Anatilimnocola floriformis: one gene and its partner. The protein of the gene in region 2 interacts with the protein of the main gene of each other region in a pairwise test. Links are inferred from orthologs where the notes say so. Each region holds a gene or a part of one and is shown on either strand. Other genes may lie near its edges. The genes, in order: leuS and ligA.

Region 1 (15,407 bases), on a different replicon or contig from region 2:
GTTATCCCGGCGGAATGCTAATTCCAAGTTTAGCTTGCCAGCAAACGCATACTCTGATCAAGTTCAAAACCACAACCGCACGCCGGCGATCAGCGAGTTGCTTTGGAACTTGCCGACGTCGATCAGGTCGTAGCCGACGTAGGCTTCGAGCCCTTTCACTTGCACGCCGGTGGTGATTCGGGCGTGCAGCAGCGTTTCGTCGCCGAGCCGGCCCCAGTCGAACTCGCCGGAGATGACCCAGGGCTTGGTCGAATAGAAATCGGCAGCGTAGGTGAAGTTGAAACCGACGTCGGTATGCAGCCGATCGCTGAGCCAGTTCACGCCCAGGCCAGTGCGAAACTGCATGAATTCGTTCTGGGCAAAGCGATAAAAAACATTGGCGTCGCCCAGCCAAGCCGTGTCGTGCGCGGCATTTTGCGGCGGGTTGAAAAAATCCTGCTGATAAAAGCGGAAATCGCTCTCCAGACCAAACCGCGTCGAGAACTCGGCCAGCACCTGCCCGCCGACCCAGTTCAGGCCCGTGAAATTCGTGCCGTAATCGCTGCGGGCCCGCACGGCATAGGTGAATGGATCGCGCGTGCCAGTGTTTCCCTCGTACACATTCGGCGGAATCAGCATGTAGCCGACGTCGTACTGATACGGAAACGCTGGAAAGTATCCCGGCCGGCTCAGCTCATCGTCGGCAAATTTCATTGGCACCCAAACGGGCGCCGTGATGGCAACAGCGCTCAGCAGCCCAATGAACTTGATGGTGTCGGATTCATACGAATCACTGTCGTCGCAGTCATCATCATCGTCATGCTGATTATCTTGACTGCGATCGGGCTCGCGAGGCGGCGCAGGATCCTTCACGCGCACTTCGCTGCGCAGTTGCCCCAGCGACTGAGCCTGAGCTGTGGATGCCAGCATGGCAAACAGGCACAGGAAAACGCAGAGCCGCCAGCCAAAATTGCGAGCAGGCAGCATGAGAGGAGCTCCTGCCATGGCGGAAGACACGAAAGCGCTAGCGGGTTGCCAAAATACGGAAGTTTGGGGGTAATCGCAAAATGACTAACTGCCGTCAAGATCGATCACGGCGAGCCCGGCTCCTCGTCGCCAGCGTCGCTCAACACCGGCTCACCCATTCGCAGCGAACGCAAGAACGCCAACAATTGCTCGCGATTCTCGGCCGGCAGATCGACGGGAACGCGAAAGCCGACTGTCAGCCTTCGCGACCAGCCCGAAACTCGCCTGCCAGCCGCGAACAGGATCACAAAGCGATAAGTCGGGCCGTTGGTTTGGTAATTTCCCCACGACTGCCGAACCAACGATTCGCGTTGCTCGGTGGGCATCTCGGTTTGCGACCAGTGTTCAATTTCACGTAACAGCTGAACACGCTGATGGTCAGTGGAGTCGATCTCCGCATCCGTAAAAAACTGCTGCAGTAGACGAAGCACCTTCGACGGTTCAAACGCGCCGACGAAGTCATCCCAATAGTCGAACCGGATTTGCAGATACTCATCTTCCATCTGCGGTTGCTCCAGTATCGTCAGATCTTCAAATAAATCCGCCGCCGATCCATCCACAGCAGAATCAGCCAGAGGATGAACAGCACCAGGCCGCCGCTGACGAGTGGTTCGTAAGCCGGGCCGAAGACTAGAAATACGTCTGGCCCGATATGGATTTGCAGCGACTTGCGAAAGAATTGGTCAGGGCCGTGCGCGAGAACGTACGCGGCGATGCTGTTCACGCCGATGACGCGTAGTGGATAGGACCACGATTTGAAATTTGCGACGTCGATGATCGTGTAGAAACCAGCGAGCAGAACGAAACACCAGCCGCCGCTGTAGAGAGTCCACGAGGGAGTCCAGATTCGTTTAACGGCCGGGCAAATGCCGGTTTCGTGAGCAATCAAACCGAGGGCGAGCAGCACGCCGCCGGCGATCAACATCGCGCCGATCTTGCGCGAGGTGGGCCAATCGCGTCGCAGCCAGTTGCCGGCGAGGAGCCCAAGAATCATCGTGCCGAGCGTCGGAATGAAGCTGAGCGTGGCATAACCGCCGGGATGAAACGCGAACGGCTTTTCGCGCGGGAACAAGTTCAGCCACCACCGCTCGAAACCCATCGCGAGGTTCGTGTTCTTATTCCAATGCGCCGCGAGTCCGTCGTAGTGAAAACGCCAATCCGGATTGACGCCGACCGTCGTGTAATCGAAATCCGCCGGCGGCAGCGGATACAAAACAAACGCCAGCCAATAGCCCACAACGATGACGACGAGTGCAACCCACTGCCAACGCTCGCGCGCAAAGGCCAGCAGGAACAGCGGCACGTAACCGAGCCCGATCTGCGAGAGCGTGTCCTCGAAGGTCCAGTAGGTCTGCGATTTGTTCATCGAGCGGAGAAACACGCCGAGCAAAATGAGCAGCAGCGCTCGCCACACGGCGTGGCCAAACATTCGACCGGTCGTATCGCCCTTCAGTTGTCGGGCTGCGATGGAAAAGGGCATCGCCACGCCGACGAGGAATGAGAATGACGGCTGAATCAAATCGTGCAGCGTGCAACCAGCCCACGGCACGTGCGTTTGATGCCAGGCGAGAAACTTCCAGAACTGGCTGTCCGGCAAAGCCGCGGCAATTTTGGAAAGGTGAAGAACCTCGGCCATCATTAGCAGCATGACGAAGCCGCGATACGCATCGATCGACGCCAGCCGCGGGCTTGTGGGTAGTGAGCTCGCCGGCAGTGGTTCAGCGATGGTCTTCATAGGGAATTTGCCACGCGGTGGTAACTCCACAGCATTACCTGCCAGGTGATCCAGAACAGCAAGGAAGTGTAAGCCAACACCACCACGGTCAGCAGCACTTTTGCCAGCGGCGAAAACGCTCGACTTCGCCACAGCAGCGGCAGGCCGAGCGCTGCCGTCACGAAGAACAGCGTGCTGAGGAGCAAGCCGCGATTCTCTTGGATCTCCTGCCACGATGCTCCGCGACGCTGATCGTCGAGGCGCGACTCGAGCGGCAGTGGATCAACGGCTGGCTCGGCGCCAGGTTCTTCCACGGCAGCGTCGAGCACTTTGTCGAGTTGGGCGGAGGCAGTCATGGTTGGCCGCGGAATGAAAGGCGACTTTACTTCACCACAAAATTCACCAGTTTGCCGGGGACCACGATCGACTTGACGATCGTTTTGCCCGTCAGCAATTCGGCGATGCGTGGATCGGCCTGCGCTGCGGCCAGGATCGTATCTTGATCGCTGCCGGCCGGAACGACCACTTTGCCGCGGAGCTTGCCCAGGATTTGCACTGGGATTTCGATCTCGGCGTCCTTGGTCAGGGCTTCGTCGAAAGTCGGCCAAGGTTCGTAGGCCAGCGTTGTTTTGCCGCCCAGCAGTTGCCACAGTTCTTCGGCGATGTGCGGCGCGAAAGGACTCAGGATCAGCACGAAGCTCTTCATCACCGAGCGCGGCCGAACCGTTTGCTTCGTAAAGAAGTTGGTGAACTCCATCATCCGCGCGATGGCGGTGTTGAAGTCCTTGTTGTCGATGTCGCGAGTCACTTGCTTGATCGTCTTGTGCAGTGTGCGGGCTTGCTCCTCGGTCGGCTCGACGTCTTGCAGCGTCGACGACAGCACCAGATCATCCGCGCGGTCTTCAACAATCAATCGCCAGGCGCGATCCAGGAAGCCGCGCACACCGCTCACGCCGGCCATGCTCCAGGGTTTGGTCGCCGGCAGCGGGCCCATGAACATTTCATAGAGGCGCAGCGAATCGGCGCCGTGGCCTTTGACCACATCGTCGGGATTGATCACGTTGCCGCGGCTCTTCGACATCTTGAAGGCCCGGCTTTCGATCCGAATGCTCGGATCAGCCTTCAGGACAAATGAATCGCCCTTCTTCTCGACGTCATCTGCATTGATTTTCTGCGGCGTGACTGCTTCGCCGCTCACTTTGACGATGGCGTTTCCTTCGTCGTCATCCGTCACCTCCGCAGCGCTCACAAACGCGCCGCCTGCCCGAACGTAGCCGGTGAACTCGACCTCGCCCAGGATCATCCCCTGGTTGATCAAGCTCTTGAACGGCTCGGCTGTGCTGACGTGTCCGCGGTCGAACAGCACCTTGTGCCAGAACCGCGAGTAGAGCAGGTGCAGCACCGCGTGCTCGGCGCCGCCGACGTACAGATCGACGGGCATCCAGGCCTTTTCTTTTTCGCGATCGATAAAGACCTGGCCGTTCCTCACGTCAATGAACCGCAGGTAATACCAACAGCTGCCGGCCCACTGCGGCATGGTGTTCGTCTCGCGCACGTAGCGCTGGCCGTTGATTTCGGGATACAGCCAGCTGATCGGCGCTTTGCTCAACGGCGGCTCGGGGGTGCCGGTGGGTTTGAATTCTTCGATGTGCGGCAGATCGACGGGCAGATCGACTTGCGAAACCGCGCGAATCACCCCGGTCGGTTTGTCGGCAGCGTCGACCTCATGCAGGATCGGAAACGGCTCGCCCCAAAAACGCTGCCGGCTGAACAGCCAATCGCGCAGCTTGTAGTTGACGGCTTCGCGCCCCAAACCTGCGCCGGACAGATCGGCAGTGATGCGGCGCTTGAATTCGCCGGTCATCAAGCCGTTGTACGGGCCACTATTGCACGACACGCCATCGATGGTGCTGCAAACCTTACCGGCCAGCACTTCGCGGCGATCCACTTCATCGTTGTCGCCTGGATCGACGACCGCGATCACCGGCAGATCGAACGTCTGTGCAAATTCAAAGTCCCGCTCATCATGCGCAGGAACGGCCATGATCGCGCCAGTGCCATAACCCCACAGCACGTAATCGGCGACCCAAATCGGCACGGGTTGGCCGTTCACGGGATTAATGGCGGTGGAACCGGTGAAGACGCCGGTCTTCTTTTTCGTGTCTTCCTGCCGCTCGCGATCGCTTTTGCTGGCGGCCTTTTCGCAGTAGGCAGTCACGGCAGCCTGTTGGGCTGGCGTGGTCAGATGAGCGACGAAGGGATGCTCCGGCGCGATGACCATGTAGGTCGCACCGAACAGCGTGTCGGGGCGAGTCGTGTAAATCCGCAGCACATTGTCGTCGGGCTTGCGCGGAAATTTGGTCTTCGAGCGCGAGCAGCCCCAATTACTAAATTCAGCAGCTGGCCCGATGTAGAAATCGACTTCCGCGCCGACGCTGCGGCCGATCCAATCGCGCTGCAGTTTCTTGATCCCTTCGGGCCAGTTGACCTGATCCAGATCCTTCTCCAGCCGATCGGCATAAGCGGTGATTCGCAGCATCCACTGTCGCAGCGGGAGACGGATGACCGGATGGCCGCCGACTTCGCTCTTGCCGTCGATCACTTCTTCGTTGGCCAGCACCGTGCCCAGCTTCGGGCACCAATTGACCGGCGCATAAGACTGATAGGCTAGGCGATGCTCGTCCTGATACTGCTGAACGGCCCGCTCGCCCTCGGCTTTCACTTCGACCGGGATCGGCAGCTCCGCAATCGGCCGGCCCTTGCCCGTTTCGTGATCGAACCACGTATCGAACAGTTCCAGAAAGATCCACTGCGTCCATTTGAAGTATTCGACGTCGGTCGTCGACAGCACGCGGCTCCAGTCGTAGCTGAAGCCCAGCATCTTCAACTGCTTCGTGAACGTGGCGACGTTTTCCTCGGTCGTCAGTCGCGGGTGCTTGTTCGTGCGAATCGCATGCTCTTCGGCGGGGAGACCGAACGCATCGAAGCCCATCGGATGGAGCACGCTCTTGCCGCGCATCCGCTCGAACCGGCACACGATATCGGTCGCCGTGTAACCCTCAGGATGGCCAACGTGCAGACCGCTGCCGCTCGGGTACGGGAACATGTCGAGCACATACAGCTTCTCCCCCACAGGCATGTCCGGGGTTTTGAAGGTCTGGTGCTGGTCCCAATATTGCTGCCACTTGGGTTCGATGGTGGCTGGGTTGTAACGAGGCATGGCTGTCTTCTTGCTGAGCGCACGCAGGGTGGTGCGCGTTGCGGGCGGAAAGGTGTCGTTCTGGCAAAGACAGGCATTTTAGCAACAAGTTCGCGCCGGTGTCCCCGGTGCGACAAGGCATAGCCGTTGCTGGCAGAAAGCCAACAAAGCATCCCAAGAACTCCCTCTCCTCGGTATTCCGGGGAGAGGGTTGGGGTGAGGGGCTGAAGCTCAGATTACTTCAGCCTTCAGAAGACGCACATTTTCGCTGGAGCGAAAGCGACTTGCTTACTCGGCCAATTGCATTTGATCGCCCGACACCAGCTTGTTCAGCCGAGTCTGGCCGTGTGGGCGAACGATGGCGAAGCCGGGCGTGCTTTGGATCACCACGAACTCACCCACCGGCTGACGGCCCGTGAACGCGTAGTTGTGATAAGCCCGCAGCACGGTACCGACGCGGATTTGTTCGCCTTGGGTGAAGTTAACCATGGCTTGGTTGTTCCGCACGTCGACGCTGGCCGTGACGGCAGCACCGAGTTGTTCCGCTGGGCGAGCAACTGGCTGTTGCTGCTGCGAGTGCGCCATTGGTTGCTTCGAATAGGTGGCGGGCTGCCGGGCGGGTTGAGCAATCACTTGGCGTGCTTGTTCCACCAGCGTGCTGCTCGGGGCGGGAGCTGGATCAGCATCGTAGCCGAGCTCCGGCGGTGCGACTTCCGCGGGGAAGGTAGCGCCCGTTTGCATGATCTTCGGCTGACCGTTATAGACGCCAGCCGTACGGCGGCTCGAGCGTTGGCCAGGGACCGGAGCAGCACCCGTTTCATCTTGAATGCGCGGGGCCGGATCCTGGCCGCGATTGCGGGCCGGGGTCGGAGCTGGCGGACCAGGCACCGGGCCGAGCTCAGGAGCGGGTGTCGGCTGCGGCGGCGGAATGCTAGGGCGTTCGCCGGTACCGGGATTCTGAATTTCGGGGCGTTCGCCTTGCGGAATCACTTCGCCGGTGCCCGTTCCAGGACCATCGGTTTCGTCGAGGATAAAGCCATCCTGCGGGCCACGGCCGGGGCAGCAAGCCCGCAGCGCTTCGGCGGCCGCATTGCGAACCCGTTCCGAAGGTTCGAGGAAGCAGCCGGCGTCATCGCGTTCGTAAGCCATTTCATACAGCTTGTTCGACAGCTCTTCGCTGCAGCAGCTTTTGTTTTTGCAGTTCGCACAGGCTTCGCCGTTGGCGGCTTCGGTGATCGCTTTCACCGTTTGATAGCGCACGTCTTCGGTGCAATCGTCGAGCGCCTTCAGCAGCGCGTCGGTGATGCTGCCGTCGCGGTTGTAGCAGCCGCAACCAATCTTGGTGAGATACTTCACCGCCTTAATCTTCTGCTTGGCGAGATCTTCTTCCTTCTTGATCTCGGCCGCCTTCTTGATGGCGGGATTGGGCGACTCCAAGTTCTTGGGGTCGGCCAGGCGAATGAGGTTAGGCTTACGTTCGGCCTGCGGGCGATTGCCCAGCCGGTTGTCCCAGTTGTCGCGGACCGAGGTGTAGGTCTGCGGAATGCCCAGGAAACTCCACAGCGTGGCTTGCTTCGGCGGAGCAACCGGGGCCTGTGCGGACACAGACATGGGCAAGCTCAGGCCGGTAGCGACAACAGCGATGAGGCAGCGAGTTCGCGGCGACATAGATTACGTCCCTGGCAAATCCGTTTGGGGCATTCAGGCCAATCCGTGACCTGACCGAGCCAGCAAGCTGGCAAGGAGGATGCCAGCTTCCGCGCACGGAAACATAGCTACCTAAGATGGGTCAATCGGCACCCCTGGCATCAGCCGCAAATCAATTTCTGGTCACCCATAAGCCTTACCACGTTTACCGCGGTTGACGATAGCACCGCTGGCACAAACACGCACAGGGCTTCGTTCAATCCTGCGAAGTCTTATTACTGTCGCGATCCGCAGCCATGAGTTCACAGCTCTCGGCAAACTGCAGTGACTTTGCCGGTTACTCCGTTTCTAGCGGACGATGCAAAAGTTCTCGCCGTGCCGGTTGTAACTGATCGATCTGTTGTAACAGTCGGATCAGATATGCCACCGGAGCAACGCTGCGCGCCAGGTCACAACCAGCCGCCAGCCACTCCGGCCATCGCACGGGGGATACTATGAAGTCACTTTGGATTGCACTCGGAATCGTGGGGACGATTCCGCTGCTGGCCACGGCTCAGCAGTCGGCTTACTTTCGGCAACAGCCGGGCTACTCGCAGCAACAAGCTGCTTACTCGGGGCCCGAAATCGCCACTCGTTCGATCATCAAGCCGGTCGGCTATTACCAAGGCGGTTGCGGTTGTCAGGAACCAGCGCCGACTTGTGCAGCGCCCGGCTGCTGCACTCCGGTGCCCGGTCCCTCGGTCGGCAATTGCTGCCCCAAACCGTGCCTGCTCGAACGGCTGCACCGCGGCTTGCGTTCGCTCGATTGCCTGCTGCCCTGCAGCCTCGGCTGCAACTCGATCAATTGCAATTCGAGCTGCTCAAGTTGCTCTAGCTGCTCGGCTGGCTGCGAAACGCGGTCGTCGTGCGGTTCGTGCTGCACCAAGAGCCGGGCTCACTTCTTCGCCTTCTGCAAACCCAAGTGTGGTTTCGGTTGCGGGTCGAGCTGCGGTTCGGCTAGCTGCGTCGGTCCGGTTAGCTGTTGCAGCCCGTGCAAAATGGGTTGCAGCACTCCTTGCCAGGTTGGCTGCAGCGACGGCGTTCCGATGATGCACCCGCCGGTGCCGATGATGGACGATAACCCGTTCAAAGACGACAACCGGCCGATGGACCCGAACTCGCCGGCCCCGGGCCAGAGCACTTACAAACAGTACTACAAGAAGAACAACACCGTCACCGCACGGAACACGATGCCCATGCCGACTCCGGCCAAGCTCGATCCTTATGCTGCGGCCCCGGTTCGCATCAAGGCTCAACCTGCCGCCGCCGCACCTGCGCCGCAACGGCCTGTTGCTCCTCCGGTGAAAATCGCCAGCCGCGAACCAGCGACCATGAAAGTGTCGATCGTGCCAGAGATCGAAACCGTCTCGTTGATGGTGGCCGATGACGTGCCGCCAGCTCCGCCGGCGACGCTCTCGACCGTCAGCACCTCATCGGCTACGCCGATCCGCATTCAACGGTACGATGCTTCGATTCCGGCCAATCCGCTGCGTTAAGAAACGCTGCTGATAAGCCAAGAAACATAGCGAGGGCGCGTCCTTAGGACGATCGCCCTCGCTGACGTTCTTGACTTGCGATTGCCGCGTGAAACGCTGCTCTTACAGCAATTCCTTGATCGTCGTCGAATCGCTGACGAGATGGGTCGGCCGGCCTTGCGGCGTGTAAACAATCTTGCCCGGATCGATGCCGAGCTTGGTGTAAATCGTCGACACGAAATTCTCAGGCGACAAAATCCGATCGTTGGCCGTGTAGCCTTTGCGATCGGTGCTGCCGACAACCACGCCGCCTGGTGTGCCACCGCCGGCGATGAGCACCGACATCGCATTGGCCCAGTGATCGCGGCCTGCCAGTTTTTGTCCGCTCAATGTGCTGATGGCCGGTGTGCGGCCGAATTCGCCGAGGGCCACGACCAGCGTCGATTCGAGCAGCCCCCGCTCGGCCAGATCGGCGATGAGCGTCGCCACCGTGTTGTCCCAATCGGGCAATCGCTTGCGCAGGGCTGGAAAAATATCGCTGTGATGATCCCAACCGCCGTCGTTGATCGTGATGAACGGCACACCCGCTTCGACGAGTCGTCGTGCGAGGAGTGCTCGCTGGCCAAAGCCATTCCGGCCGTAGCGCTCGCGAACGGACTCTTTCTCGCGATGAATGTCGAACGCCGCCTGGGCCGCGGTCGACGTGATCAGGTCATATCCCTGTCGATAATATTCATCGAGTCCACCAACCGGATCGCCAGCGGCTGGATCGTTGATACGCTCGATGCGGTCGACAAGCTTGCGCAGATCGGTGCGGCGATTGAAATGGTCTTCGGTTAGCCCTTGCGGCAGCGCGACATCGCGGACACGAAAATCGGCAGAGTTCGGATCGCCGCCGACGACGAACGGCGCGTATTTGGCGCCGAGAAAATTCGGACCGCCCGAACGGCTCATGCTGGGAATCGAAAAGTAATTCGGCAAGCCGTTGTCCTTGCCGAGCTCATACGCCGCGACCGAGCCCATGCTCGGATGAAAACTGACGAACGCACCGCAGCCGACGGGAATGCGCGGCGGCGCGCCGGTCATCATGTAATGATTCCCCGCGCCGTGGTTTCCTTGATCGTGACGGATCGAGCGAATGACGCTGATCTGATCGAGCATCCCGGCCAGCTTCGTCATGTGCTGCGAAAACTGCACGCCGGCAACCTTGGTGCTGATCGGCTCAAACTCGCCGCGGATTTCGGCGGGCGCATCGGGCTTGGGGTCGAACGTTTCGAAGTGCGTCGGCCCGCCGTCCATCCAAATCAAAATGCAGCTCTTGGCCTTGGCCTGCCGCACCGTCGGCGCCGCGGCTTGGGCTCGCAGTCCCAACATTTGACTCAGCCCCAGTCCGACGGCTGAAGTCAGGCCGAGCTGCAAGCAATCGCGGCGAGAGATGCCAGCGCAATTTCGATAATGGCTCATCAGGCGGGCTCGGCGGGAGGGACGGCGCGGGTAGGAATCAGCAACGATTTATCTTATCGGCAACGGCGGCCGCCGCCAACGATTTTCCAAGAGCGGCACGTCATACGTGGCTCGGCTTATTCAGTTGGCTGGCACAGACTTCGTTCCTGGCGGCGGCGCTGGTCGCTGCATTTCGCGGTTCGAATTCTGAATCGCTTCTTGCCGTCCCTTTTCGATCACGGCGGGGTCTTCGGTTTTCGGCTGCACGGTTTCACCGCAGCCAGCGAGAGACAACGAACACAAGAGCACGGCAGGAATGAGGAAGCGCATGGATGGGACTCAACGAGGGCGAGCGAATATGTAGGACGGACCATTGGTCCGTCCGAGAAGTGTAACTGAACTGGCGATGCTTGAGACGAACCAATGGTTCGTCCTACGGAAGTTACGGCAGTTGTGTCGCTTCGCCGCCGGCCCGCGAGCCAGCTGCTGCCCAGATATCGGCATCGACCGAATTTGTGACGAACCGCACGCTGCCATCGGTCATCGACACGTTCGTGCCATTGGGATGCATGCTCGCCGAAGGAGACACGATCCGCCAGAAGTCGCCACCCGGCACCCAACACGTCGCGTTCGGCGGCGCGATGTGGTTGTACCAATTCCGCCAGGCCGTTCCCTCGGTCCACGGATAACCTCGCCACCGCCAATCGCCGGTCCAGGGAATGCTCGATGTCTCCCAGTTCCCCGCCGCGAACGCCGTGCGGGCCGCGGCCAACGTGCCGGTTGTGGGATTGGTCGAAGTATCGAAGCAGTCGAACTTCGATTTTGGCGGCCGGCTGATATTACCCGAGCCATTCACCACTTCGGCAAAGGCCGCCGTGTTGCTCAGCCCGTCGGTGATGTCGCCCAGCTTCAGCGGGCCGATTGCTTTCGCGCCGCCTGCATCTTCGACCGGCCCGAACACGCCGTCCCAACCGTTGAGCGGCGCCCAAGTGCCGGCGTTCGAGTGGTAGTTGGTCCAGCCCATGTATTCCTTCTTGCCCGGGAAAGGATCGCTGGGGCAGATCAAAAACTTCGGCTGCGTCGCGGCGGCTGCATAATTCTGCGTCGAGAATGGCCCTTGGTTGAGATCGAGCCGGTTGTAGACGCCGCTCTGTTCAAACTGATTGGCAATGAGCGCCAGCGGCGACAGATAACCCGCGCTCGTGGGCTGATGTTCGCCGGCCGGCAGCCGACTGAACGAACTCTCGAAGTTATGCAGGGCCAGCGAGACCTGCTTGAGATGATTGACGCATTGCGTCCGCCGCGCAGCTTCACGAGCCGCTTGCACGGCCGGCAAGAGGAGCGCCACCAGCACGCCGATGATCGCGATCACGACCAGCAATTCCACCAGCGTAAAACCAAACCGAACGCCGCCCTGCCGCATTCCACGCGCGCGCATTGTCGTCTCCAAGGAGAGGACCATTGAATCAAGATGTTGCCCGGGCCGTCGCTCTGTTCAATTTCGAGTTCTAAGCAAACGGAGTGCGCGGATCAAGAATAAATGGAGAATTCGCTAAAAAAGGTAAGAGCTAGGGAGTGGTATCCCCAAAACTGGGAGAACCAGCCGGGCAATTCCGGCACAAATCGCAGTCCCAAGCCCGCTGGCCCGGTGTTATTACAGCAGCCTCTGCCAATGAATCGGGCAGGCTCGGCACGGTCGATTCATCTTGTTCCAATCTCGCCTTCCTTGAACAATACGAATTGCCCTACTACACACTGACGCCGGTTCTGGAGTCTTCCGGATGAATGCTGCCCTGCTGTTGCTCGCTCTCACCCTCGGCCAGGCCGATCCTCTCCGCCCCGCGCCTGCCACCACCAGTGCCGCGTCGAAAGCGGATGCCGAAAAATCGGAAGAGCCCGGTCCCTTCACCCTCAGCGACCTCGCCGCAGGGGCCAAGAACGACGCCTTTGTCGATGAATATCTGAAAGACAAAAAACTGACTCTCTTCGGCACCGTGCAAAGCATCGAACGCTTTGCCGGCGACGAAAGCGTCCCGCCGCGTTATCGCCTGGTGATGAACCGCCTCGGCCGCGATGAGCGGAATGTCGATGTCGAAGTCTACTGCTACTTCGCCGTTGGCAGCCGCAAGGATCTCTCGACGCTCGAGCCCGAAGTTTCGAAGGTCACCGTCGAAGGAAAATGCACGAAGGCCGCGCTGCAAGGTGCCGCCAAAGGCTTTAGCTTTTTGCTCGCCCTCGAAGACTGCAAAATCGTCCCCACCCCAGCCTTCCTGCAAGAACCCGTGCGCGGCCCAGCCCCAGCCATTATTCCCAACGTGGTTGATCCCGCCGCTGCCCCTCCACGTTTGCCAGCCCCGCCGCCACCACCGCTGCCGATGCAGCCCTAGCCCCAAGTCGTCGATCCGCTCCGCGGTCGATGAACCAACTCGGCCACTCAGGGCGAAGAGCAACCAGCCCCCCATTCTGAGCGGCCGCAATATAACAGGTGATGCGACTTCCAAAATTTGCTGCAAAATCAATCAGAAAAACAACTTACGCCGAAAATGCGCTGCAATATCGCAGTGGCGGTATTGCACGATATTGTAGCTAAATCGGGTGGTTGAAAATTCGGCTGAACAGCTCGCCTCACGTCGTCCCTCGACCCAATTTCCAGCATCCAAACGACACGCCCGAGTGGACAACTCGGGTCGGTCGCAATCGCGCCAAAGTAACCACTCAGGCCGGCGCTGATTTCTGGGAAGACCGCGACCACCGGCCTCGTGCCGGTGGGGCGCTCACTGGCCGCTACCGCAGAACCAATCGACACGGCGACCATCGGCCTTGTGCCGATGGGGCCCTCACTGACCAGCTAAGGAAGCGAACAGTGATCGCTCCACGGGGATGAACCCCGTGGTCGCGGAAGTGTTTTTCTAGCGTGACACCGTAGCTGGCTAGTGAGCGCTCCACCGGTACAGGGCCGGTGGTCGCGAGCGTGAATAGTTGCGCGCCAAGCGATCACTCTGGGCGAGCGTGGCTACGGCTCCACATCCACCTGCACTGCCTCACCCTCGACGCGAACGGCAAACGATGGATGCACCAGCGACTTGCTCGCCTGATGCTGCCCCGTTGTCACATCGAACTGAAAGCCATGCCAAGGGCAGGTGATGATGCAGCCCTGCAGCCGGCCTTTGCCGAGCGGGCCACCTTGATGCGGGCACATGCCGTCGAGGGCATAGAACTGCCCGTCGACATTGAAGAGTGCGATAATTCTGCCGCCAGCAATGCATTCGCGCGCAGACCCCGGTGGGCAGTCTTGAACGCTGGCAATTGTTTCCCAGGGCATGTTGGTTTTGTGCGTAAGTGCTAAGCCGCTTTGGCCGATGGCGCGCGATCAGCCGTTTTGGCTCGTCCTCGCTTTGGCGGTTCACGCCAGCGGCGGTGCAGCCACCAGTATTGATCGGGCGCTTTGCGGATCTCTTCCTCGAGCACCCGATTGTACCACTGCGTGAGGGTCTTCACGTCGGTGCAATCCTTGGGCAGCGCTTGCGGATCGGCAATGTCGGCCAGCCCCAGCTCAAAGTGCAGCGGCGCGTGCGACCGTTTGCAAGTCAGCAGAATCATCGGTGCATCGCTGAGCAGCGTGAACAGCGCCAACGCCTTGTGACACGACGCCGGTCGGCCGAAGAAATCGACCCAGCAACCTTTGTCGCCGGCGTGTTGATCGCCCAGCAGCGCCAGGGCGCCTTTGTTCTTCAGCACCGCATCGGCATCGTTGGCCGAGCCCATCTTCGGCAGAATGAACTGCCAATTCAATTCGCGAAAGCGAATGACATAGTCATCGAGGTATTTGTTATCGAGCGTCCGCGTGACGGTGAACGTGCTGATGCCCAGCAACCCGCTCATCAAACCGGCCACTTCAAAATTGCCGAAGTGGGCCGAGACCAGCACCCGCGGTCGATTGAGCAACATCGCCGTGACGAGCTCGCGCGTGCGACCGAGCTTCACATACTTCCGCCAGTTCGTGGCGTGAATCTTCCGCGGCGCGTGAGCGATCTCGCAGATCATCGTCAGCAAGTGCAACCACATGCCGCGACCGATTTTATTCCGCTCGTGCTGCGATAGCTCGGGAAACGCCTGCTGGATGTTATCGTCCACCAATTTCCGCCGCATCCGTACGACGTCGTACATCAGCCAAGCCGCCCCGTGCGCCCAACCGACGCAAGTCTCGATGCTAATCGCCTGCACGACGGCAATGATCACCCGCACGAGCAGATAAAGAGGCAAGTCGAAACAACGGCGGATGCTCACGCTGGCGGTCCTTCGCACACAAAACCCGAATCCCTTGGGGAAGCGATTCTGCCAACTTCCCGCCGTCCGGCAAATAGCAGCTTGTCTCCAGCCGGATGTTGCTAGCAGTGTCGATGCTAGGTCGTAGTTCGTGGTTCGTAGTTCTTAGTTAGAAACCTCAAACTACGAACTAAGAACTACGAACCACGAACTAAGAACTCTTCCCACCCGCTTACCGCAGGCGAATTCATCTGGCCCCGTCTTCGCCCGGCTCCTATACTCCGCCGCCCTTACCACAGGACCTTGCCTTATGACTTTGCTCACGACGAGGCCGCCGCCGCACAACAACAGCGCCCGCTGGTTGATCGCGGCCAGCGCGCTTGGCTTGCTTCTCTTTCCAGCGCTCGTCGCTGCGCAAGTGACGTCGCCCGCGCAGCCGCTCGATGCCATTCGCAATCTCCTGCCGGGCACTCCCGCCGCCGGCGATAGCAAGTTCGGCCTCAAGGTCACCAAGGGAAACGGCACCCTGCCGAATCAGCATGGCCAGGTGTGGCGCGAATACGATCTGACTCCTTACACCTCGCGCATCACCGGCGTCGCTCGCCCCGAGCAAGCCATC
Region 2 (14,934 bases):
GCGGTAAAAGCCGAACTCTTGCAGCCCGCGGGCTTCCTCCAGCGAGCCGACGTCGGCTTTGAGGACTGCGAGATAGTTCTGGAAGTAAGTAACCTGGGCCGCGATTTCGCTGGCCGTGCGGGCGTTGCCAATCGCTTGGGCAAAGTCGGCGAGCTGCGCGTTGTTCTGCTGGATGCGAAGTTCTTGCTGCTGCAGATAGCTCCCCAGCTGCGGCACGCGTTCCAAACCACCGATCGTCGCCGACAACTGCTGGATTCGCGCTTGGTGCTGTTCGATCAGTGCCTGTAGCTCCGCAACCTTGCGAGCGGCGCCGATGGCGTGACGCAATGAATCGAGCGTACCGCTGTGCGCTCGGATCGACGCTTGCTGCCTGGCGAGAAACTCTTCGAGCTCGGAAGCTTTTTCCAGATTGCCGATTGTTGCGGCCAGCTTTTGCATCTTCACCGTGCCGCGTTCAATTTGCGCGCGGAGTTCCAGGAAGGTGTAGGAAGTGCCGATGCGCGCCTGCAACTCATCCAATTCGTTTTTCGCCTGGCGGATGGTCTCCTCTTGGTTCTGCAGATATGCCTTCAGTTGCAAAGCATTCTCGAACTTGCCGAGCGCGGCAGACAGCTGCTTTACTTTGGCGGTATCGGTCGCGATTTGTGTTTGCAATTCCACGGCGGTCTTGGCCGGCCCGAGAATTTGCTGGTAGTGCGCGATCGCCGACTTGATGGCATCCAGTTTAGTCGTGCCGGCGCTCACTTCGGCCGCAGCCGCTTTCTGCTGTTCCAGGGCCATGCGGGCTTGCTCTGCACAGGCTGCTAAATGCTGTTCGGCATCGGCGATACGATCATAACTTTTCAGGTGCCGCGCCATTTGCAGATTGCGGAGCAGCAACCAGGCGATGGCGATGGATTGCAAACCAATAATAACGGCCAGAATGGTTGTCATACCAACTCCGGTGGCAGGAAAGGAGCTAATGATGAGCAACCATCATTTCTCGCGGCCAACGAAGTTTCAACAGAATTTCTTATAGGCTGTTAGGTTGATTCGAAAGTAGCTGAATTCGCCAGAATTCAGAGGCGGCAATTGGAGGTGACCATCTGAATTCTGGCGAATTCAGCTACTTTTCAAAGCAACGATTGCAGAACTATTCCGTCCGCTGAATTCGCGGTAGTTGCAATGGGTCCACCACAATTCCTTGCGCTAGTAGGCCCTCTTCGTCATTGTCGAAAAGCTTGAGATAGGTCGCGCGATGCACTGCGTATTCGGCGGCGAACATGTCGCGGTCGGAGTTGTATTTGCTTTCTTGAATGTGCACCGCCGTTTTGCGGAGGCAGTCGAGGAGGAGTTCGCGGGCGCGGTCGGTTTCGCCGCGGCTGTGCCAGAGTTCGGCGAGGCGGCTCATTTCTTCGCTACGAAAATACTGCTCGTAGTCGTTCAGGAGTTTTAATGCGAACTTTTCGGCGACATCGACGCGTCCCAGGCGAAAGGCTGCCGAGCTGAGTTGACCGTAGCCGAGGTTGCTATCCCAAAGCGGCGCGAAGAGATCGAGCAATGCTTCGGCGGCTTGCTGGTTATCAGTCGCCTGCAGATCGGTGACGAGATCATTGAACTTGCTGCCGACCAGGCCGAGCTCGTCGAGCACGTCGCGGCGAATCGATTCGTCGGCTTCCGTGGCGATGGCTAAGACGCGGTGATAGGCCTCGATGCGAGTTTGCACTAACGGAATGCCATTCGCAGCCGATAATAGCTCGACATATTTATCGAAGTGGCGCGTGAGCGGACTCCAGCTGACGAGCAGTTCTTTTTGTCGTTCGGGCGGCGTGCGCCGATCGGCGACTTCCTTGAGAAGCCGTTCGTAAGATCCCAGGAACAGTTCCGGATCGACCTGCGGTTTGCTTTGGTTCAAGTACGTAAGCCGATCGGCAGTGAGCGGAAAGCCGAGTATCTGGCGGCCGACGTGCATCATCAGGGTCGGCGGGATGCGCGACGCATCGGACGGTTGTTCGGCGGCGGGATAAAACTGGCTGCGCGGGCCATCGAGCACGATCCAGCCCGGCACGCCTTCGACCGTTGCCGTACCCAACACGACCAGCCGCGGCGTGATCTGCAGCTCGGGAGAAATCTCGGCGACCTCCTGCAGCTTGAGATCGACCAGCGGCGGACCCTGCCACTGCGCAACCTGGTGCGCGTAATCGGACGGATCGTCGACCTCGGCTTCTTCGATCAGATTGAGATTCTGCATTTCGAAGTAGCAGTGAATGGCGTAGGCATCCTCCGGCGGACGCAGGTGCATTTGATACGTGAGAAAACTCCACGTCATGCTCCCCACGAGCCCGCAATCGATTCGATCGGCTTCCAGCCCTTCCGGGTCGCGAGCCAGAAAGCGAACCAGCCAGAAGTCGGTCGGCTCGTGCTCAGGAGGCCAGACGAGCTCGCGTTTGTCGATGATCTCGATCTCATCCGGAGCCCGGCCCAATTCGTTGGGGTGCGAGAGCCAGCGCGCGAACGTCGTCTTGGCTTGAAAGTCGGGATTCGTGGCCGCCTCGGGAATGCGGTCCTCGCGGTCGAGTTCTTTCAAGTAACGGGCTGCGACGTCGCCGTGATTCACATCGAGGCAATATCGCGCGAGAAAATCGAGCCCTTCATCGCGACCGACTTTCGCCGCCGCCCAAGCCCCTTCGAGTTGCACGCCGGTGTCGACGTGATCGAGCGCAATGTCGAGCAACGGATCGCGGGCCTCGGGGTCGAGAAACGGCAGAGCCGCCGTAGCGCTGTGGGCATAACTGAAGTGTTCGGGATTGGTGTCTTCCAGCCAGGCCCGCAGCTGCGCGTGACCAGCCGGCGTGTCGAAGGGATGTTCGGCTAGATCTCCTTCGATGGCTGCTCCGTTGGCTGCATCGAGCAACGACATGCCGATGAAATCGGGCGGGAGCGGATCGCGGAGCGCGGCGAAAATCTCATCGCGCTGCGGATGCTCGGGCGAGTAACCGCCGAGGACCATTTGCCACATGTAGTCGCCGGGCTTGAGCGGCAGCCGAACGGCTTGCAGCACGCATTCCGGTCCCTCGGGGGCGCCGTACATGGCGAGAATCTTCAGCACAAACAGCAGGTCGTCGGCGAGCTTGTCGTCGGTGGTGGGAAACTGCGCGCGGAAGATTCGCACGAGCTCAGGCAGGCCACTTTCGAACAACACTTCGTAGGCCGGCGACTCCCGCCCATCGACATCTTGAAACAAACCGGTCAACAGTCGGAGCGACGTGGTATAGGTCTTTTCTTCGCGCCCGAGCGGCAGCTGCTGGAGAGCGGCAACGATGGCTTCGCCGTCCTTGGCCGAGCTGACGGTGTAATCGCTGAGTTCTCCCAGTTCCTCGACGAGGTTCTTGCCGGGCTGCATGCCTCGACTGATTGCCCGCTGCAAAGGGCTACTAAAAAACTCGGACATGCCGCCTCCTGAAACCGATCCAACGCACGACAGAACTGTCGATATTAGGCCGAGGAAGATATATCGGCAACGGCTGGGATTGGCCCGTGTAGGCCGCGCGTCGAGATGGACCAATGGTCCGTCTTACACGCCGAGCGCTCGCCGCTTCTCCGCGAGAAACGGCAAGTGATGCGGAATGTGGTTGCCGATGTTGGTGAGGATCTTTTCCAGCGTCATCGGGCCGTTGTCGCTGTGAATGCCGACGCGTTCGAAGGCTTCCGGCGGCAGCGTGCGGAGGACACGCGTCATGTGCACGCGGCAAGCATCGATCAGGGCGAGCTCTTCGTTGATATCGCGATCGTGATAAGCCAGTTTGCTGGCGAACAGATCAGGATCGCCGCTCGCCATCGCTGGTTTGTCTTGCGCGATGATTCGCTTCATGCGATCGACATACACCGGTTCAAAATCGGCGATGTGAGCGACGAGTTCGAGCGTGCTCCATTTGCCGCTGATCGGCCGGGCGATGAGCTGATCGCGAGTCATGCCGGCGACTGCGCTTCGCAGTTGCGAAGGGCCTGCCGCGTATTGATCGATGAGTCGGTTCGACATTTACTTGCACTCCGTGCAATGTCCTTTAAGAAAAATCTCGGTCACGTCGCCGAGAGCCAGCGTTTTTTTACCGCTGGGGACGATTTTGACTTCGACCTCGGGCAGGCAGGTGACCTTGCCGCAATCGAGACACATGAAGTGCGGATGCTGGGCGCCGGCCTCGTGCTCGTCGCCGCGGCGGAGCTCGAACCGCCAGGCGTGATCGCCGGCGTCGAGCCGCGACAGCAAGTTGGCATCGGCGAGCTCGACCAGGCAGCGATAGAGCGTCGACTTATCGAAGCCCTGCGGCACGAGAGCATCGGCCACTTCGGCATGGCTGAGGGGTTTATCGAACTGGGCCAGATGCTGCAGCACGGCGAGGCGCGAGGCCGTGCTCCGCAGATCGGCGGCGCGCAGCATTTCGCGAGCTTGTTGCACAGTAAGCTGCGAGGCAGCGGGTCCAGGAGTTGCTTCTTTGGCCATGGTTCACATTTTAGCACGCGGGCAAGCCATTGCGCAGTCCTGTTTGCAGCGGGTTGTGAAGTGCCCACGCTGTTCAGAAATGCTTGTGTGCCGCAAATCTTCCCTTTATTATCCAGCGCGAATGCGGGCGCGCACCAGCGTGGATTCAAGGCGATGAAACGCCCGAGTGCAACGCTTGCGGCCAGCCGATGAATTTTCTGGCGCAACTGGAGGAAGGCCCTGAGCCAGCGATGAACTTTGGCGGCGGCGGTTGCGCGTATGTATTCGACTGCGGCTGCGGCAATCACTCGGCGAAGTTGCTGTGGCAGAGCTAATCGCGTGCTACGGCGGGCCAGGAACTTGAGGCGCTGGCGGACCAGGGACCTGCGGAGACGGCGGTCCCGGAATTTGCGGCGGAGGTCCGGGTATTTGCCCCGAGCCGCTTGGTGCGCTGCTGGGGTTGGTGGCGGTTGCGGGCGCCACGGCTGGCGTGGCTTCCGGAGCTTTCTTCGCCGGCGGAAACAGGCCGAAGGGATCGATTTTAAAAACGTAAGTCAGCAGCAGCACACCGAGAGACAAGCCCATCACGCCGCCCACGACAACGCCGATCAATTCGTAAATCGGTGAGCTTCGTTTTCGCCGCGGAGCTGCCGCCCCGGGCTTCGTGCGAACTTGCACCTGCACGGGATAATCGCCGCCCGCCGCCGGCTGATTTTTGGGCGCGTGAGCCTGTTCGCCCTCGAGTGGCGCCAAGTCGTATTCAGAGTCATCATCCTCAGGCTCAGTCATTTCGTCCCCTGTAAATCCGGCATGTGTGGGCAGACTGAGTTCAGCGTAACAAAATTCGCGAAAGTGAATTCAACCGCCGCGTTGGCCGGGCAGCGGTTCCGGCGGTAGTGGTTCACTTTGAAACTGAGTACACCCAGCAAAGCAGGTTGCGGTTCCAAAAATCGGGATAATTGTTGTGGAAATGTTCCAAGAACGCATTTTCAGTCTGCGCAGGCTTCATTGCCCCCGCAGTTGGAATTAGCGAACGAAGCATCATTGGGCCATCGATTTCATCCAGCGTTCGTCGCCAGTTGATTTCTTCAATACGAAAGCGCCATGCCCAATATGGTGGCGGTCCGTTGCGCCACTTTGTGAAATTGAAGTCCGGCTTATCGTCTCTGAATTTCACCTGAACTTGCTTGCCGGCGAATGCCGCATCCGATAGCTGGTCATGCTCGCCATGGGCTGCCCACTCCTCCGGCATAGGGTACAGCGATTTTGGCAGATGCTCACAGCACTTCGTTCCGCCGTCGAATTGGTAGCATACGTGCCCGCTGGCCACCACTTCTGGCATGGCGATTGGCTGCGGGAGTATTGGAACGATTAGCAGGTGACCCATTATTCGCTTTCCTTCCGTTTTGCGGGCAAGTAGCTTGTAAGCCGTTCGCCAAGTTTTGCTTCTTCTGCTTCGATCATCGTCACCAAATCCAACACCGTCAGCGACTTGCTGGCGATACCAGCGGCAACAGCCGGCGTGGTTTTAAGGGTCTGGTGCTTCCGAATGAAATTATAGTGGAAGTAATGCAGAGCGACCGCGTGTTCGTGGTTTTCAATCTTCTTGGAAAACGCATTCGTCAGCCGCGTGAACCGGCGTTGTGACATTCGCAGCGTCAGATTCTGCCGTTCAACGTAGCTGGTATTGATGAATTCTGGGTCTGGGCTGCCGGATTGCACTTCCGTCTTGCAGCCAGTGCAAGTGGCTGGGCTGTAGCGGTGATCGTCGTCACCAGCGCCGTAAACTTTGATCAGCATCGCGTAATCGACGGCACCAGCGAACGCGGCATCGACAGCAGCCAAGTAGGGCTTGTAACCATCGCTCGTCAGTTGCACGCGATTGGCAAGGCGATCAGCGGTGTCTTTGCAGAACGCGGCGGCGTAGCTCGCATCACGCAGGCCAACCAAATAGCTGACGCACAACTTGCTGTCGGCATCAATCGCGGTCCAAGTCCACACGCTGCCATGACCGCCAGCACCTTGCTGCTTGGCTTTATCTTTGCAGCCGCAGAACGACCAAATTTCGTCCAGCTGCACGCGCTTCGATTTCAACTCACGAACGAACACATTGTGATACTGAGCGCAAAACGTGCCAGCGTCGGCGAGCAACCGCAGCACCGTTACTTTGCTTGCGCCGGTCATGCGGCAAGTGGCGTTGATGCTGTTTCCTTCCACCAGAGCGGAAAGAATCATGACTCGTTTTTCGGTGCTCAGTTTTCGCATGGCAGGCAGCATCCATTAGCGGGTGATGCGACTTATCTTATCCTAGGCCGAGCAAGCATGCAATACTAATTAATTTCAAAATTCTATGCTTGCTCGGGAAGGCACCATCGGCTACAATTACGGAACCTACCATGCAAAGGAGAAAAACATGGGTAAGAAAAAGAAGAGTGAACTGGCCAGCGAACATGCTCGGGCGTTATCCGAACTGGGCGCTGCAAAAGGTGGCAAGGCTCGTGCAGAGAGCATGGAGCCGGATGAACGAAAGGCTGTTGCAAAAGCAGCTGCTGCGAAGCGGTGGGGTGGCGTAGCCGTCAAGGCAACACACGACGGTGCTTTGACTATCGCCGGGAATCAAATTTCCTGCGCTGTGCTTGAAGATGGTCGCCGCGTGTTAACGCAAGAGACATTTCTGGAGGCAATAGGGCGATCTCCTAAGGGCAAGGGCGGTCAGGCTGTTTCGTCGCCCGACGGATTGCCACCGTTTTTATCTGCCGAAGCGCTTAAGCCGTTTGTCGATGACGACTTACGGAAAGCGACGGTTCCGATTGTGTTTCGCTCGAAAAACGGCGCACGCACGTATGGCTACGAAGCCAAATTGCTCCCTCGGGTATGCGAAGTCTATTTGAAGGCTCGGGATGCCGGCAAAACCACGAAGCAGCAGCAGCGAATTGTTGATGCATGTGACATTCTCGTTCGTGGCCTTGCCGAAGTTGGTATCACCGCGCTTGTTGATGAGGCCACTGGGTTTCAGTACGACCGTGCTCGTCATGCACTCGAAGAAATTCTGGAGGCGTTCATCAAAGATGAACTCGGGAAGTGGGCCAAGCGCTTTCCCGATGAATTCTACGTGCAGCTGTTTCGTTTAAAGGGGCTTAATTGGCCGACGGAAAAGAACCCGCCCCAGTACGTAGGCCATTGGACGAACAACTTGGTTTACAAGCGACTTGCCCCAGGGGTTCTTGATGAACTGCGCTCTAAGACACCGAAGTCCGCGCGGGGCCATCGCACCAGCAAGTTTCATCAATGGCTGACAGATGACGTTGGCCATCCAAAACTACAGGAGCATATTTCGGCAGTTATTGCGCTGATGAAATCATCCGACGACTGGACCGATTTTGAGCGGCGGTTAAACAAAGCGCTGCCGAAGTACTTGCCGATCAGGCCAATGCCGCTATTCGATCACCTAGACGACCCAGAACTGCTGCCCGACGAGCCAGCGTCGTAACCTGCCTCAAACGCGGCCCGCAATAGCGTCATGCCGCGTTCATCCACGTTCTGAATATGCCCGGACCACGCCAGCCAGGCGGCTTCTATGTCGCCGGCTGCTGGCTCCTGGGCGACTGCGGTAGACTTGGCGACGATCTGCGCCGCGTTTTGATTCGGGTCTGGGTTGTGTTCGTTGTCGCGTGGCATATCTTCCAAATAGCATTCGCCGTTGCATCGCGGGCAGGCTCGGTCGTTGTGGCCGCCGGTGGTGTACCGATGGGGTAGCGACTTGTCGATTCCTGAGCCGCGACACTCCGGGCAACGGGTTCGTGATTCAACCATGCCGAGATTCTACCGCGCCGGCGGCTGGGCCGGAATTTTCAAAGTGAACCACTACCGTTCCGGCAAATATTTGACACCCATCAGCCGATCTTAGTATATTGCCGTATTGGCTTTACGTCCCGCCGACAGCGCATTTCGCTGCACCGCTGCAGTTGAAAGCTCAACCTGCTGTCACCGAGTTACTCCAAACTTGGCCTCTCCGAAGGAGCTTTCTGATGCTGTGCATCCCTGGTCAACCGGGTAAGGATTTGTGCGACAAGCATTTGGGCGTTACTCGCCGCGATATTCTCCGCGTCGGCGGCAGCGGCATTCTCGGCATGTCGCTGGCCGGCATGCTGCGCACGCAAGCCGTGCAGGCCGCCACGCCCGCCCCCGGCAGTGGTCCCGGTTGGGGCAAAGCCAAAAGCGTGATCATGATTTACCTGCAGGGTGGCCCGAGCCATCTCGACCTGTGGGACCCGAAAGAGAACGTGCCGGAGAACGTGAAGTCGATCTTCAAGACCGAGAAGTCCAAAGTTCCCGGCATGGATCTGACCGAACTGCTGCCTAACCTCGGCAAGGTCACCGACAAGCTCTCGCTCATTCGTTCGATGAGCTACACGCCGGTTGGGCTCTTTAATCACACCGCGGCCATCTATCAGATTCACACGGGCTACACCGCCGATAAGGTGAGTCCGTCGGGTCAGTTGGAACCTCCCTCGCCGAAGGATTTTCCGACGTTCGGCAGCAACATCGTCCGCCTCAAGCCGCCAGAAACGCCGATGCTGCCGTTCGTGATGATGCCGCGGCCGCTGCAAGAGAGCAACGTCGTCAACAAGGCCGGCACCGCGGGTTTCCTCGGCCGGGCCTTTGATCCTTATTATCTGTTTCCACCAGGCGACGACATGGACATGTCGAAGATGGAGAAGATCCGCGTCGACGATCTGACGCTGCGGCCGGAAGTTTCGGAAGCTCGCCTCGATCGCCGCGCTCGCCTGCGCGATCTCGTCAATCAAGGCATGCCGGAAATCGACAAGGCCGTCGCGAAGTACGACCTCGATAAGTACTACGACTCGGCGCTCAACCTCATCATGTCCGGCAAGGCTCGCGAAGCCTTTGCCATCGGCAGTGAGAAAGATGCCCTCCGCGAAAAGTACGGCAAAAACACGTTCGGCCAATGCTGCTTGCTCGCTCGCCGTTTGGTGGAAGCTGGCACGCGCGTGGTCGAAGTCATCTGGCCGAAGGTCGCGAACAGCGACAACCACTCGTGGGACGTTCACGTTGGCTTGCCGGACCGCATGAAGAAGCAAGCCGCCCCGATGCTCGACGCCGGTCTCAGTTCGCTCATCGAAGACCTCGATCAGCGCGGCCTGCTCGACGAAACGCTCGTCGTGGCCCTCGGCGAGTTCGGCCGCAGTCCGCAGCGCGGCGTGAGCACCAGCGGCAACGGCAACAGCGCCGACGGCCGCGATCACTGGCCCTACTGCTACACGGCAGTCGTCGCCGGCGCCGGCATCAAGCGCGGCGCGGTCTACGGCGAGAGTGACAAAACGGCTTCGGCCCCGGTTGCAAACCCCGTGCATCCGATCGAGTTACTCGCCACGATTTACCACGCCGTCGGCATCAACCCGCAGACCATCGTTTACAACCACCTGAACCAACCTCGCGAGTTGGTGAAGGCCGAACCGGTAACGAAACTGTTTGGCTAAGTTGGAATTCCGGCTTCGGTCGATCCCGCGCGGAGCGAGATGATTTTATTTCGGAGGTTCGGCAATCGCATGATCGACGAACCTCCCATCGGCGCCACGCTAAGTAAGCACCCCACGGAAAATTCCGCGCGAGGACTGATCTCAGCGTTGCTGCTGGCGGCCGTGGGGCTGATCGTCCCGCTCGCGCTTTGGGGTTTTGCTCGAGCGTTAGCTTTCGCATTCCGAACACCGTCGGCCCAGCCCAGCGTGGGCTCAACGCCGCTGATCAACTGGACTACGCTGTCGTTCGTCATCCCTTATCTGACATGGGTCGGTGGACTGACCGGCTTGTTGTGGCGACTACCAGCTCGCAACCCAGGATTTCTGCGCTCGCTCAGAATCGCTGCTGTCGCGGCGCTATTGGCAATACTCGCGAATCGCTTCGTCTTTCCTCGCGGGATCAACTTCGAAGACGATCCCGACGCACGCATTCGAATCTTTGCCGCGCTATGCATTTCGGTCGCAGCCGCTCTCTGCATTCGCAATTCAAAGATCTGGGATTACTAACTTAGTGCGTTTCCATCTTAGGTGTAGCGGTAGCCGCAGTGCTTGAAGTAGTTGCGGCACTCCTGCTCGGTGAATTCATCGAGCAGTGTGCCGCATAGCTCCCAAAGTTTTTCGACGGTGCGTCGCGCGCCATCGCGCAGTAGCTTTTTGAACTTCGCGAACGCCAGTTCGATCGGGTTCAAGTCGGGTGAGTACGGCGGCAAGTAACGCACCTCGGCACCTACGGCTTCAATCGCTTCGCGGACGCCGGCCACTTTGTGGCTGGAGAGATTATCCATCACGACAATGTCGCCAGGCCGCAACACCGGCGATAGTTCTTTCCGCACCCAAGAAAGAAACAGCTCGCCGTTAATGGCTCCTTCGACTGTCAGCGGCGCGATAAATCCTTCGGCTCGCATCGCACCGAGAAACGTCGTTGTTTCCCAACGGCCGCTGGGAACTTTTTCGATCAGTCGCGTACCAATGAGCGAACGCCCATAGGTCCGCGTCATACAAGTTTTGGCCCACGTTTCATCGATGAAAACTGCTTTTTCGGGAGGAATGGTTTGCTGCTCAGCGCGCCACTTCTCGCGCTTCTCGACAACATCCGGACGATCATGCTCGCTCGCAATCAGCGTCTTTTTTTTCGCGTGAGCTCGAGCGCGCGACACGCATTGCAGATCGTCATCAAACAAACTTCTTCGCCGCGCTCGGCCTTGAGTTCCGCCTGCAGCTCGCGCAAATAAATGTCCGGCTGAGCCGTGACTTTCGCCACCAACCAATCGCCCCACGCCTTCCACTCGGGCTGCCGCGGCGCTGCCGTCTTCGGGCCAAGCTGATTCGATTCGCGACGCTGCTGCTTCACGCGTCGCACCCACGACTCCGACACGCCGTAGCGTACGGCGACGATGCGTGTGCCCTCGCCAGCATCGCAAGCGGCAAGAATCTCGGTGCGAATTTCCACGGCAATCGGTTCCATCAGACCAGACCTCCTTGAGATGATCCCTAAGTTACCGACCTTGCCCACCTGGCGCTAGATGGGTCATGGAAACGCACTAAGCCCCAGCAATCGCATTCCCCGATGTAATGCTCTGCTCAGTAGCCTCAGTCGGATTCACCGGCACGATGCGGAACTGCAGCCCTGCCATCGGCGCTCCGCCGTTATGAAAGGTCAGGCCGCCGAGCGAGTAGTTCGACATGGCCTGGTGCGTGTGGCCGAAGTAGACATGCTCCAGGCCGCTCCCCGGGCCATGGCCGATGCGGTCGAGATAGCCGGTCAATCGCTGAGCGACTTTCTTTTTGGGATGCACCACGCCAGCCAGGCGATGCAGCCGAGCCTTCACGGCGAGATCGTAAAGCAAGTTCTTGATCGGCCCGCGCGATTCATCCTTCAGCCAATGTTGCCGATTGGCTTGCAGCCGGCTGGCACACATCGTCGGGTGATCGGCAGCATCGCCATGCAGAAAAATGCTGCCAGCGAGTCGCAGGTAATAATGATGAAATTGTAAGTTCGGCGTTTGCTGCGAATACTCGCCGATGGCATTCAGAAACCGCTGGTTGTAATCGTGGTTGCCGGCGACGAAGTGAAACTGGCAGTCTGGACACTTTCGAACCAGGTCGTCGATCCAATCGACCGAAGCCCTCACCGTCGTTTCAATCGATCCCAGCGTCGACCAGCGAAAATCAAAGATGTCGCCACCAAGCACGAATGTGCGAGCCCGCCGGGCTGCCGCGTGCAGCGCGGCCGCATGCTGCGGCGCCTGCGAGCGGCGCGAGAACAGATGGAGATCTGACACAAAGTAAGTGTGCGGTTCCATGCCACCGATCATAGCAAACCGCATACCCGCGTGCGTAGACCCTCCTGTCTTACTCCCTCTCCTCGGTATTCCGGGGGAGAGGGTCGGGGTGAGGGGCTGCCCTGTTGGTGGCTCCTCAACTCCGCTCCATCGCGGTTCAAACACCAGCGTGTCGCCGAACAGCTTCAGGCGGCGATCGCACACCGCGGATCTTGCTACTTCAACCCAATCAATTCCTGAAACTCATCTTCCGAAATTACCTTCACGCCCAGCTTCGTCGCTTTCTCTAGCTTGCTTCCCGCATCGGCCCCAGCGACCAAATAATCCGTCTTCGCGCTCACGCTGCCGCTCGCCCGGCCGCCGTGTTCTTCGATCAGGGCTTCGATTTCGTTCCGCTTATACTTGGCGAGCGTGCCAGTGACGACCAGCGTTTTTCCCGCGAGCACGCCGCCAGCCGTCGCGGCCGGCGTTTTGATTTCTTCCTCCATATTGACGCCGAGCGACTTCAAATCGGCGATCATGGCTTGGCCGTAATCGCTGTGCAGAAACTCATGCATGCTCGCGGCGATGGCGGGGCCGATCTCGTTGATTTGCAGCTGCTCTTCGCTGGCGGCCGACAACGCCTCGATGCTGCCGAAGCTCTCGGCGAGGAGTTTGCCGACGCGCTGACCGACGTGCCGAATCGATAGCGAACTGAGCAACCGGGCCAGGCCGCGGCCTTTACTCCCTTCGATGCCGGCGAGCAATTTGTCAGCCGATTTCTTGCCCATCCGTTCGAGCTTCATCAGCGAATCGGAGGACAATCGATATAAGTCGCCGTACGTCGTTACGATCTCGCCGGCAACCAGTTGCTCGACGAGTTTGCCGCCGAGGCCTTCGATATCCATCGCGTCGCGCGAGGCAAAGAAACGAATCCGCTCCTGCAGCTTCGCCGGGCAACCCGGGTTGGGACAGCGAATGTAAACGCCACCTTCGTCTTTGATGAGTTCGGTTTTGCACTCGGGGCAATGCGTTGGGAAAGCGAACTCCGGCAGTTCGGTGGTCCGCTCGTGCTTCTCGACGCGCACGATATGCGGAATGATCTTGCCGGCCTTCTCGACGATGACCCAATCCCCCTCGCGAATATCCTTCCGCTTGATTTCGTCGGCATTGTGCAGGCTCGAGCGACTGACGATTGTCCCTGCGAGTTGCACCGGCTCGAGTTCCGCGACCGGTGTGATGGCGCCGGTCTTGCCGACCTGCACGCTGATTTTGTTGACCTTTGTCTTGGCTTCGTATTTTTCAAACTTGTAGGCGATCACCCACTTCGGACTCTTGGTGCGCATGCCGAGGCGTTCGCGCTGGTCGTAGCGATTCACCTTCAGCACGAGGCCGTCGATTTCGAAATCGAGATTGCCCATCTCTTCGATCATCACGTCGCAATGCGCGAGGGCTTCGTCGATGCTCTTGAAAGATTGCACGCGCGGTGTGGGGGTCAAACCGTACGAAGCCAGGTCCTTCAAGAACTCGATGTGATCGGCGACCTGCAACCCTTCGCAATAACCCACGCCATGCGCGAAGAACCGCAGACGTCGCGATGCGCACTCGCGCGGATCGAGCAGCCGAATACTTCCCGCGGCGACGTTACGCGGATTCGCATACGCCGCTTCGCCGCGCTCGGCTTGGCGCTCGTTGAGCGCCACCAGGTCGCTGTTATTCATGTAGACTTCGCCGCGAATCTCCAAAATCGGCGGCGGCGAACCAACCAGCCGCCTCGGCACATCGAGAATCGTCACCGCGTTGTGCGTGATGTCGTCGCCGACAGAGCCGTTGCCGCGCGTGGCAGCCCGCACGAGCTTTCCCTTTTCATAAGTGAGGGCAATCGCAGCGCCGTCGATCTTATATTCGACGACCCACTCGACCGCTTCGCCGTCGAGCGCATCTGCTGTGCTCTGGGCAAACTTTTTCACCGTCGGTACGTCGTACGAATTCTCGATTGACAGCATCGGCACGCGATGGGCCACCTGCGTCAAACCCTCGACGGGCTGATCGCCCAGCTTCTGCGTGGGGCTGTCAGCCGTGATCAGCTCTGGATGCTGCGACTCGAGCTGCTGCAATTCCTGCATCAGCTTGTCGTATTCCAGATCGGTGATCTCGGGCGTCGCCTTTTTGTAATAGAGTTCGTCGTGATGACGAATCAATTTGCGGAGCTCTTGAACGCGCTTTGCAGGAGCAGACATGAGAAACTCGAAGAGGCGGCGGGATGAAGAGTTATCCCAGGATATTCGTTTCGTCGCGCTGGTTGCAACGACGGTCGTCGTTCGCGGCAACAAAAGAGAACGGCTGCTACTTCTCAGCTCGCTTCGTCCAGAAATCATCCGTGCCGATCGCCGCGATCGTCAGTACGGTGAGCAGGCCGAGTTCAACAGCGAGAATCATCAAGCCATGCTGTTTCATCAGCTGGCTCATGCCCGGTTGATCGACGGTGTGTGGGTCGAGATTTTGAAAACTCATCACCGTGTAGGCACAAGCGGTGAAGGCGAAGACCAGGCCGACGATGACGAGGAAGGCGAAGAAGGGGTTGGTAAAAAGCTTCATAAAGATCAGCCCGGTGGCCACTTCATCTGCCGTCCGCCGAGGAGGTGGATGTGCAAGTGATCAACGCTCTGGCCGC

The links.
Region 1: the proteins of ligA (region 2) and leuS interact in binary tests that used the Escherichia coli proteins (3 or more experiments, as listed by UniProt). The link is inferred for Anatilimnocola floriformis from one-to-one orthologs.

What each region holds. Positions count from the first base shown.
Region 1 is NZ_JAMLFW010000002.1:315,911-331,317, forward strand. The notes cover bases 2,902-6,310. They hold leuS (leucine--tRNA ligase), read right to left. Parts: upstream 5,940-6,310; coding sequence 3,102-5,939; downstream 2,902-3,101. Other genes in these bases: M9Q49_RS26015 (hypothetical protein), read right to left, coding at 2,902-3,075; M9Q49_RS26025 (hypothetical protein), read right to left, coding at 6,207-6,310. Outside these bases: M9Q49_RS26000 (hypothetical protein), read right to left, coding at 64-966; M9Q49_RS26005 (hypothetical protein), read right to left, coding at 1,071-1,565; M9Q49_RS26010 (acyltransferase family protein), read right to left, coding at 1,529-2,740; more of M9Q49_RS26015, read right to left, coding at 2,737-2,901; more of M9Q49_RS26025, read right to left, coding at 6,311-7,529; M9Q49_RS26030 (hypothetical protein), read left to right, coding at 8,060-9,100; M9Q49_RS26035 (DUF1501 domain-containing protein), read right to left, coding at 9,203-10,543; M9Q49_RS26040 (hypothetical protein), read right to left, coding at 10,664-10,852; M9Q49_RS26045 (DUF1559 domain-containing protein), read right to left, coding at 10,965-11,960; M9Q49_RS26050 (hypothetical protein), read left to right, coding at 12,304-12,909; M9Q49_RS26055 (Rieske (2Fe-2S) protein), read right to left, coding at 13,536-13,844; M9Q49_RS26060 (lysophospholipid acyltransferase family protein), read right to left, coding at 13,865-14,809; M9Q49_RS26065 (hypothetical protein), read left to right, coding at 15,099-15,407.
Region 2 is NZ_JAMLFW010000001.1:2,720,851-2,735,784, reverse strand. The notes cover bases 11,999-14,934. They hold ligA (NAD-dependent DNA ligase LigA), read right to left. Parts: upstream 14,501-14,934; coding sequence 12,497-14,500; downstream 11,999-12,496. Other genes in these bases: M9Q49_RS10525 (histidine triad nucleotide-binding protein), read right to left, coding at 14,864-14,934; M9Q49_RS10530 (hypothetical protein), read right to left, coding at 14,607-14,858; M9Q49_RS10540 (metallophosphoesterase), read right to left, coding at 11,999-12,302. In the rest of the region: M9Q49_RS10600 (DUF4041 domain-containing protein), read right to left, coding at 1-933; M9Q49_RS10595 (HEAT repeat domain-containing protein), read right to left, coding at 1,133-3,430; M9Q49_RS10590 (DinB family protein), read right to left, coding at 3,554-4,018; M9Q49_RS10585 (Fur family transcriptional regulator), read right to left, coding at 4,019-4,480; M9Q49_RS35400 (hypothetical protein), read left to right, coding at 4,669-4,794; M9Q49_RS10580 (hypothetical protein), read right to left, coding at 4,802-5,248; M9Q49_RS10575 (hypothetical protein), read right to left, coding at 5,361-5,846; M9Q49_RS10570 (IS1 family transposase), read right to left, coding at 5,846-6,724; M9Q49_RS10565 (P63C domain-containing protein), read left to right, coding at 6,873-7,949; M9Q49_RS10560 (DUF1501 domain-containing protein), read left to right, coding at 8,488-9,960; M9Q49_RS10555 (hypothetical protein), read left to right, coding at 10,030-10,506; M9Q49_RS10550 (IS630 family transposase), read right to left, coding at 10,524-11,156; M9Q49_RS10545 (hypothetical protein), read right to left, coding at 11,117-11,464; more of M9Q49_RS10540, read right to left, coding at 11,541-11,998. UniProt on the Escherichia coli protein: DNA ligase that catalyzes the formation of phosphodiester linkages between 5'-phosphoryl and 3'-hydroxyl groups in double-stranded DNA using NAD as a coenzyme and as the energy source for the reaction.